3 regions of the Pseudomonas sp. CC11G genome follow, and region 2 is predicted to be linked to each of the others. Evidence: predicted binding sites of a transcription regulator. Region 2 holds the regulator's gene; each other region holds the start of a gene.

Region 1 (3,252 bases), on a different contig from region 2:
GCACCAGCTCGCCGAGGGTTTTGATGCTGTTCTGTTCCATCAGCTTGTTCAGCCGGCTGGAGACCAGGTACTGCTTGTTGGCACCCAACACGATGCCACAGGCCTTTTCCAGGAAAATCCGGAACTGCTCAAAATCCACGTCACCTGAAGACACTAGCGCTGCCTCTCCATACATATAGGTTGCTGAAGGGCCGTAAGGCCCTCAGCCCTCATCCGAAACATTGATGCGCTCAACCACGCGGAAGCCAGATCGTCTGGACGGAACTTGGCGAGGAAGTCATCGGCCCCCACCTTTTTCACCATCGCCTGGTTGAATACGCCCGACAGAGAAGTATGCAGGAGGATATGCAGCTTCTGCATGCGCGAATCCGCGCGGATCTCCGCTGTCAGGGTGTAGCCATCCATTTCCGGCATCTCGATGTCGGAAATCAGCATGATGAATTCGTCTTCCGGACGCTTGCCCTCGTCTGCCAGCTTGCGCAGGAATTCCAGGGCTTGTCGGCCATCGTTCAGGGCGGTCACTTCCACGCCCACTGATTGCAGACAACGGGTGACCTGCTTTCGTGCCACTGACGAGTCGTCAACGATCAGCACGTGTTTGGTCACGGCTTTGCCCTGGGTGGCCACATCGATAACGCCAGCGCTGATCACTTCGGAAACCGGTGCAACCTCGGCGAGGATTTTTTCCACGTCGATGATTTCTACCAACTGCTGGTCCAGATGGGTAACAGCCGTCAGGTAGTGATCGCGCCCGGTGCCCTTGGGTGGCGGATGAATCTCTTCCCAGTTCATGTTGACGATGCGCTCGACCGAGCGCACCAGAAAGCCCTGAACCTTGGTGTTGTATTCGGTGATGATGACGAAGGCACTGCTGAGGTCCGACAGCCCGGCGCGGCCGGTGGCCATCGACAGGTCAAGAATAGGAATGGTGCCGCCACGAATATTCGCCACGCCGCGCACGACCGGGCTCGACTTGGGCATGATGGTGAGCTTGGGGCACTGCAGCACCTCTTTCACCTTGAACACGTTGATGCCGTACAGCTGCTTGCTATCAAGGCGGAATAACAACAGCTCGAGTCGGTTCTGCCCCACCAACTGCGTACGCTGGTTAACCGAGTCCATCACTCCGGCCATACCCTGCCCCTCTTTAAAGTTTGACCACCGTGCCCCTGCTTAGCCTAGCAGCCGGCACGGGCTTTGCTTTGTAGCTACTTATGAAACTGAAAACGCCACTTTTTCGACACTTGCCCATCCGGCCGCAGATGCTGCTCGGATCATGGCTGGCTTTGCTGGCATTTGGCCACATTAATTACGCGGCTGCTGCGCTGACATTACCTGAACAACTTATCGGCGCAAGCCAAGGCTTTCTTGAGGTCACGGTTCAGGACTATTTAGAGCGTAGCGAAATTGACGCGCGGCAAGAGATACAAATCAAATCTCTCGACCCGCGGTTGCAATTGCCGCTGTGCGACGAAGATTTGACCACTTCATTGGAGAGCCCAGCGCAACCCGTTGGTCGGGTAACCGTCAAGGTCAGCTGCGAAGGGGCCACGCCCTGGACGGTGTTCGTGCCGGCGCAAGTGAAGCTGTACCGCAAGGTCGTTATCGCCATCCGCCCCCTCAAGCGCGACACCACACTGGGTGAAATGGACGTGGCGTTGGTGGAGCGCGATGTCGGTTTGCTGACGCAGGGCTATATGACGGATATGGGCCAGGTGCTGGGCACCCGGCTGACCCGCGGCGTGATGACCGACCAGGTGCTGGCCCCGGTAACCATCGAGCAGGCCAAAGCCATTCGCAAGAAGGATCAGGTGGTGATCAGCGCCCGAAAAGGCGGTATCAATGTGCGCATGCCTGGGGAAGCGTTGTCCGATGGTGTGATCGGTGAGCAGATCCGCATCCGAAATTTGAGCTCGCAGCGGGTGATTCGCGCGCGTGTAGTGGGCCCAGGGCAAGTAGACGTACAAATGTAAACCCGTTTTCTGCGCGCATTTTGCTGTGGCTTTTCATACACTGACGGCCTGTAGGACGCAGCAAACGGCCTGGAGAAAAAAAATTTAAAGTTTTCTCAACCAGCGCCGACAAGCTAGGCAAGCGTCCAAACACCGTCTGAGGTTTTGCATCATGGTCATCGATATCAACCGGCTAAATAATGCCGCCGCGTCCACCAGCAGCAGTCGTACCAGTACGACCCAAACTGGCAGCCGCAACGATACCGCGAGCGCCACACAGCCCGCCGCGCCGGCCAATGCCGCCGAACAAAGCACCGCTAAAACCGGTGAATCGGTGCAGCTCAGCCAGCAGGCACAGCAGTTGCAGAAAGTGACTGACAAACTTAGTGAGCAACCGATTGTCGACAAAGAACGCGTCGCCCGCCTGAAACAGGCCGTGGCCGATGGCAGCTACCAAGTCGACAGCAAACGCGTAGCCAGTAAACTGCTCGACTTCGAATCCCAGCGTTAATCCCTTGCGGGGCGACTCTGGGGGTGTTGTTGGACGCCTAACTCCGAGAGTTCGCCATGCACGATACGACCCTGCTGCACCTCTTCAATCAAGACATCGGCACCGCCTCGCAGTTACTTGAACTGATCGACGCCGAATTCCAGGCCCTCACCGACCGCGACTTGCCTTTGCTGGAAACCATTCTGGCGAACAAGCAACCGCTGCTCGCCGTCCTCGGCCAGCACGGCGGCGAACGCAACAAGCTGCTCACCTCCCTTAAGCTCACGCCCGACCAGGCTGGCCTCAACGCCGTCGCCGAACATTCGGCTGTGGGCGGTGAATTGCTCGAGCGTGGCGCCGAGCTCAGCGCCCTGCTCGAACGCTGCCAGGCCGCCAACACCCGCAATGGCCGGTTGATTCGTGTGAACCAGGCCTCAGTGGGTGGCATGCTTGGCATTCTGCGCGGCAACTCCGATACGCCAGGGCTCTATGACAGCCGCGGCGGTGCCGCTAGAATCGGCCAGCAGCGCCCGCTCAGTCAGGCCTGATAACCTCATTACAACAAGGCGCAGGGGACGTACCGGCAGAACGCCAGTATGCTAGTGCCATAGTATTTTGCTCGGAGAATTCTGGACCGTGTCCAACCCCTTCGCCGCGGGTGATGGCCCGCAACCACCGAAAGTCCTAAAAGCTCCGTTAGAAGTTTTTGCTGCGCTGCGCCAGCTGGAAGAACATCGCGACCCGCTGATCATCACCTTTCATGAACGCGCCCAGCGATTTCAGACCTTTATCATCCAGATCAACCGCGAA
Region 2 (3,252 bases):
GTATGCATCCCGTACAGGTGATCGCGGTGACCGGCGGCAAAGGTGGCGTCGGCAAGACCAATGTATCGGTCAATCTCTCCCTGGCCCTGGCCGATCTTGGCCGGCGGGTGATGCTGATGGACGCCGACCTGGGCTTGGCCAACGTGGACGTGCTGCTGGGCCTGTCGGCCAAGCGCACGCTGGCGGACGTCATCAGCGGCGAATGCGAACTGCGTGACGTGCTGCTGCAAGGCCCGGGCGGTATCCGCATTGTGCCGGCAGCCTCCGGTACACAGAGCATGGTGCAACTCACGCCCATGCAGCACGCCGGTCTTATTCAGGCCTTCAGCGAAATCAGTGACAACCTCGATGTACTCGTCATCGACACCGCCGCCGGTATTGGTGACGCGGTCGTCAGCTTTGTGCGTGCGGCCCAGGAAGTGATTGTGGTGGTGTGCGATGAGCCCACGTCCATCACCGACGCCTACGCCCTGATCAAACTGTTGAACCGCGACCACGGCATGAGCCGTTTCCGCGTGTTGGCCAATATGGCCCACAGCCCGCAAGAGGGTCGCAACCTGTTTGCTAAGCTGACCAAAGTGACTGACCGTTTTCTCGATGTCGCCCTGCAGTACGTCGGCGCTGTGCCTTACGACGAGTCGGTACGCAAGGCAGTGCAGAAACAGCGTGCAGTTTATGAGGCCTTCCCTCGCTCCAAGTGCGCCCTGGCTTTCAAGGCCATTGCGCAGAAGGTCGACACCTGGCCGTTACCAGCCAACCCACGCGGGCACCTGGAGTTTTTCGTGGAGCGTTTGGTACAGCAACCGCTAGCTGATACGGCCGTATGACATCAGGCAATGGGCTCCGTATGTATAGCAAGGCACAGGCGCAGGACTCCCAGCACCAGTTGATCGAGCGTTACGCCCCACTGGTCAAACGCATCGCCTACCACTTGCTGGCTCGCTTGCCAGCAAGCGTTCAGGTGGAAGACCTCATTCAGGCCGGCATGATCGGCCTGCTCGAAGCATCGAAAAAATACGACTCCAGCAAAGGCGCCAGTTTTGAAACTTTCGCCGGCATTCGCATACGCGGATCTATGCTGGATGAAGTACGCAAAGGCGATTGGGCACCGCGTTCGGTGCACCGCAATAGTCGGATGGTCAGTGACGCAATCCGAAAAATTGAAGCCAGAACAGGCAGAGACGCTAAAGATCAAGAAGTTGCGGCCGAACTCCAATTGAGTCTCGAGGATTACTACGGCATTCTTGGCGACACTTTGGGCAGTCGCCTGTTCAGTTTCGACGACCTTCTTCAGGACGGCGAACACACGGGTCTGCGTGAAGACGCTGGCATTACCCACTTCGAGCCTTCGCGCGATCTGGAAGATGAACGTTTCCAATCGGCATTGGCAGCGGCCATTTCCGGGCTGCCGGAGCGCGAACAGTTGGTGTTGTCGCTGTATTACGACGAAGAACTGAATCTCAAGGAAATTGGCGAAGTGCTGGGGGTCAGCGAATCGCGGGTCAGCCAGTTGCATAGCCAGTGTGCCGCTCGTTTGCGTGCACGCTTGAGCGAGTGGCGCGCCAGCTAGCTGAGCGGTACTGCCAGTTTCTCGATTCAACGCGCATCCAGGTGCTGGGTGCGTTTAGGACTGTACGGAGGTCGACTTGGACAAAAACATGAAAATCCTCATCGTTGACGACTTCTCAACGATGCGACGGATCATCAAGAACCTCTTGCGCGACTTGGGATTTACCAACACCGCTGAGGCAGATGACGGAACCACGGCTCTACCCATGCTGCAAAGCGGCAGCTTCGACTTTCTCGTGACTGACTGGAACATGCCGGGTATGACCGGTATCGACCTCTTGCGCGCGGTTCGCGCGGATGACCGTCTCAAGGCCCTGCCGGTGCTGATGGTTACCGCAGAAGCCAAGCGCGATCAGATTATTGAAGCGGCGCAAGCCGGGGTGAATGGTTATGTAGTCAAACCGTTCACAGCGCAGGTTCTGAAAGAGAAGATCGAAAAAATCTTCGAGCGTGTTAACGGCTGATTCCGGCCGTGGGGGCATTATGGCGCACGACGATCTACCCATGGGCGACCTCGAGTCGTCTCTAAAATCCAATGCCCGTGAGCTCGTTGAGAGCCTTGAAAAAGGTAATTTTGGCGACGCGGTCCAGCTGATTCACGAGCTCAATAAAGTTCGTGACCGTGGGCTGTATCACGAGGTGGGCAAACTGACGCGTGAGCTGCACAACGCCATCGTCAATTTCCAGCTTGACCCACGCGTGCCGCATGCCAAGGAAGTGTCGCAAATCACCGACGCCACCGAACGCCTGAACTATGTCGTGACGATGACCGAGAAAGCGGCCAATCGCACCATGGATCTGGTGGAGCAGAGCGCGCCGCTGGTTAACGACCTGCATGACGAAGCGACTAACCTGAGTGCTGACTGGGGTCGCTTTATGCGCCGCGAGTTGGGCGCTGAAGCATTCCGTGAACTGGCCAAACGCATCGAGCTGTTTCTGGCTCGCAGCGAGCGCGACAGCAGCAAATTGTCGGGGCACCTCAACGACATTCTGCTGGCGCAGGACTACCAGGACCTGACCGGTCAGGTGATCAAACGCGTTACGCAACTGGTGACAGAAGTCGAAGCCAACCTGCTGAAACTGGTGCTGATGGCCAGTCAGGTAGACCGTTTCGCCGGCATTGAGCACGACCATTCCGTGCTACGCGCCGAGCAAGAAAAACAAAAAGAGCCTTCTCACGGTGAAGGTCCGCAGATTCATGCCGATAAGCGTGAAGACGTCGCCTCTAATCAAGACGATGTAGACGATCTGCTATCCAGCCTAGGGTTTTAGGGAGCACACCAATGAGCTTCGGCGCCGATGAAGAAATCCTCCAGGACTTCCTGGTAGAGGCCGGCGAAATTCTTGAGCTGTTATCCGAGCAACTGGTCGAGCTGGAAAGCCGCCCGGATGACTCGAACCTGCTCAATGCTATTTTCCGCGGTTTCCATACCGTCAAAGGTGGCGCCGGCTTCCTCCAGCTCAACGAGCTGGTGGAGTGCTGCCATATCGCCGAGAACGTGTTCGACATCCTGCGCAAGGGTGAACGGCGCGTTGACTCGGAGCTCATGGACGTTGTCCTCGAAGCCTTGGACGCCGTTAACGGCATGTTTTCCGAAGTGCGCGAACGCGCCACGCCAACCCCGGCTTCGCCCGAGTTGTTGGCGGCGCTGTCGCGTCTGGCCGAACCACAAAGCGCCGCAG
Region 3 (3,252 bases), on a different contig from region 2:
AGATTTCCTTGACGCCCATGGCCTGTGCCTTGGCACGAGCAGGCTCAACTTCTTCGCCTTGACCGAGATCGGCGGTGAAGGTCACCACCTCACATTGATAGGTGTCTTGCAGCCACTTGAGAATTACCGAAGTGTCCAGGCCACCGGAATACGCCAGGACAACCTTCTTTACGTCCGCCATGCCATCACTCCACGGGGTTCTACGGAAAACCCGCGATTCTACTGCCCGCGCGGCACAATTTACAGAGGCGCGACAGCTTATGACGATGAAGCGACGGATTCTTTCGTCTAAACGACGGACGTATTAGGACGTGGCAGCCGGTTTTATCGGAGCTGTCGCAGGTGTGGTGGGCGCCGGCGGAATGGGATCACGCGACAAATGCACCGTTACCCGACGATTTTTCGCGCGGTTGGCGGCGTTAGTGTTGGGCACCAGCGGGTAGCGTTCACCGTGAAAACGCAAAACGATCTGCGATTCGGGAATGCCGTTGGCTTTGAAGTACTCGGTCACGGCCAGGCCCCGGCGGCGGGACATATCGAGGTTGGTCAGACGATTGCCGCCGTTGTCGGAATGCCCATCAAGCTCGATATGGTTAACGCTCGGATCGGCCTTTATATATTGCAGGATGATTTCTAGCTTGGCCTTGGACACATCGTCGAGGTCGGCGCCACCGCCGGGGAAGTTGATTTGCGCTTGCTTGATCTGGTCGTAGTTGACCGGCAGCAGCTTGGTCGTGCAGTCGAGGTAATCGTGGTAGGCCTTGTTGAATTTCACCGGCATCAGGCGCACTTCAACGCCTTCGCTGCCATCGGCGGTGCGGTGGCGGACCAAGGGGCTACGCCCTTCCAGCAAGCCAGTGAGCAAGCGCGTGCCTTGTTGCTGGGTGCTGTTGAATGGCATGGGACCGTTGTCGGCGACATTGACCATGCCCAGGTTGATATCGCCACGACCCGGCTGCCAAGGCGCGGCGGCGGCCACCAGCGTTGCCGAGCCGGCGCCCAGCCAGCGTTCGCGGGCTTGCAGGCGGAAGGTAACCTGCTCACCAGCACGGCGCACGAATTGGCCTTGGCCAAAATCGGTGATGTCTTGCGACAAACGGCACTCGAACTGATCGCCATCAACCTTCCATTCGACCTTTTCCAGGCGCGTCTGAAAGGTAATCGCCATGGCCGGCAGGCTGGCGAATAAGCTGAACAAAGCGAGATAGCGCTGGCGCACGGTAGGCTCCACAAGGATTTACTGCATTCTCACGGGGTATCGGTTGGCATTGGCAAAACTTGATAGCGAGTGCCGCTCTCAGGCTTTTCCGGTAGCATTCGCAGCAGTTTTCACCGCACAAATTTCGCTGATCTGGTATTGCCCCCATGACTGACCGCCTAACCCTGCTGCGTCCCGACGACTGGCATATTCACCTGCGCGACGGCGCAGTGCTGCCGCACACGGTCGCCGACGTCTCGCGCACCTTTGGTCGCGCCATCATCATGCCGAACCTGGTGCCGCCAGTGCGCAACGCCGCTGAGGCCGATGGCTATCGCCAGCGCATTCTCGCCGCGCGTCCGGCCGGCAGCCAATTCGAGCCGTTGATGGTGCTGTACCTCACCGACGTAACCCGCCCGGAAGACGTGCGCGCCGCCAAAGCCTCGGGCTTTGTACATGCCGCCAAACTGTACCCGGCCGGTGCAACTACCAACTCTGATTCTGGCGTCACCAGCGTCGACAAGATTTTCCATGTACTCGAGGTGATGGCCGAAGTTGGCCTGCCGCTGCTGGTACACGGCGAAGTGACCCGTGGCGAGATCGATGTGTTCGATCGCGAGAAGGTGTTATCGATGAGCACCTGACCCGTGTGGTCGAGCGCTTCCCGACCCTGAAGGTTGTGTTCGAACACATCACCACCGGCGATGCGGTGCAGTTCGTCAACAGTGCCTCGGCCAACGTGGGCGCCACCATCACTGCGCACCACCTGCTCTATAACCGCAACCACATGCTGGTCGGCGGTATTCGCCCGCACTTCTATTGCCTGCCGATTCTCAAGCGCAACGTGCACCAGGAAGCCCTGCTGGACGCCGCCACCAGCGCCAGCGCCAAGTTCTTCCTCGGCACCGACTCGGCGCCCCACGCGCTGCACGCCAAGGAAGCTGCCTGCGGCTGCGCCGGTTGCTACACCGCGTACGCCGCCATCGAGCTGTACGCCGAGGCCTTCGAGCAACGCAATGCACTGGATAAGCTGGAAGGTTTCGCCAGCAAGAACGGCCCGGATTTCTACGGTCTGACGCGCAACACCGACACCATTACCCTGGTCCGTGAAGAATGGACTGCCCCGACCAGCTTGCCGCTTGGCGAGCACAGTGTCGTCCCGCTGCGCGCCGGTGAAAAACTGCGCTGGCGCCTGCTGGAGCAAACTGCGTGAGTGAAGACAACTACGACGACGAACTGGAAGGCGGTGGCGGCAGTAGCGGTTCTCGCCACCCCATGGCTGAGCGCTTTCGCGGCTATCTGCCAGTGGTTGTCGACGTCGAAACCGGCGGCTTCAACTCGGCCACTGACGCGTTGCTGGAAATTGCCGCAACCACCGTCGGCATGGATGAAAAAGGTTTTCTGTTTGCTGAACACACCTACTTCTTCCGTATCGAGCCGTTCGAAGGCGCCAATATCGAAGCGGCAGCGCTGGAGTTCACCGGCATTAAGCTCGATCACCCGCTGCGTATGGCGGTGAGCGAGGAGTCGGCGCTGACCGATATTTTCCGCGGCATTCGCAAGGCGCTGAAAGCCAATGGCTGCAAGCGCGCGATTCTGGTGGGGCATAACAGCAGCTTCGACCTGGGCTTCCTCAATGCCGCGGTTGCGCGCAACGATTTGAAGCGCAATCCGTTTCACCCATTCTCCAGCTTCGACACCGCCACCCTCGCCGGCCTTGCCTATGGGCAAACCGTGCTGGCGCGGGCCTGTCAGGCAGCAGGCATGGACTTCGATGGCCGTGAAGCGCATTCGGCGCGTTACGACACCGAGAAGACCGCCGAGCTGTTCTGCGGCATCGTCAACCGCTGGAAAGAACTGGGCGGCTGGCAGGATTTCGACGACTGATCGCGTTTGCAGCCCACAAAAAACCCGGCCTTGGTGCCGGGTTTTTTGTGGGCCATTGAATGGCCCTTTACCGTTTATCGGTGCGCGGGATTATCGGCGCCAATATCCTTCTCACGTTTTGACAAGCGTTCTCATTAACATTAGTATCCTTCGCATCAAGCCATTTT

What was found. Region 2 encodes FliA, which starts transcription of late flagellar genes. Its sites were predicted from a motif close to CTAAAGTTTNNNNNNNNNNNGCCGNTAA; they were not measured.
Region 1: flgM (flagellar biosynthesis anti-sigma factor FlgM) is a predicted target of FliA. The motif match lies at 2,058-2,085, and genes of this name have one in related genera.
Region 3: AC0V2S_RS12965 (flagellar protein MotY) is a predicted target of FliA. The motif match lies at 1,256-1,283, and genes of this name have one in related genera.

Annotation. Positions count from the first base shown of each region.
Region 1 is NZ_JBWBZC010000013.1:120,556-123,807, reverse strand. It holds partial or broken gene cheR (protein-glutamate O-methyltransferase CheR) at 1-175, opposite strand, end outside; partial or broken gene AC0V2S_RS16940 (chemotaxis protein CheV) at 203-1,134, opposite strand; gene flgA (flagellar basal body P-ring formation chaperone FlgA) at 1,215-1,973, shown strand; gene flgM (flagellar biosynthesis anti-sigma factor FlgM) at 2,125-2,463, shown strand; gene AC0V2S_RS16925 (flagella synthesis protein FlgN) at 2,520-2,990, shown strand; gene AC0V2S_RS16920 (flagellar brake protein) at 3,079-3,252, shown strand, end outside.
Region 2 is NZ_JBWBZC010000025.1:58,160-61,411, reverse strand. It holds gene fleN (flagellar synthesis regulator FleN) at 1-827, shown strand, start outside; gene fliA (RNA polymerase sigma factor FliA) at 824-1,570, shown strand; gene AC0V2S_RS23175 (chemotaxis response regulator CheY) at 1,659-2,033, shown strand; gene AC0V2S_RS23170 (protein phosphatase CheZ) at 2,053-2,841, shown strand; gene AC0V2S_RS23165 (chemotaxis protein CheA) at 2,853-3,252, shown strand, end outside.
Region 3 is NZ_JBWBZC010000008.1:179,701-182,952, reverse strand. It holds partial or broken gene AC0V2S_RS12970 (argininosuccinate synthase) at 1-181, opposite strand, end outside; gene AC0V2S_RS12965 (flagellar protein MotY) at 305-1,219, opposite strand; partial or broken gene pyrC (dihydroorotase) at 1,366-2,411, shown strand; gene rnt (ribonuclease T) at 2,408-3,085, shown strand.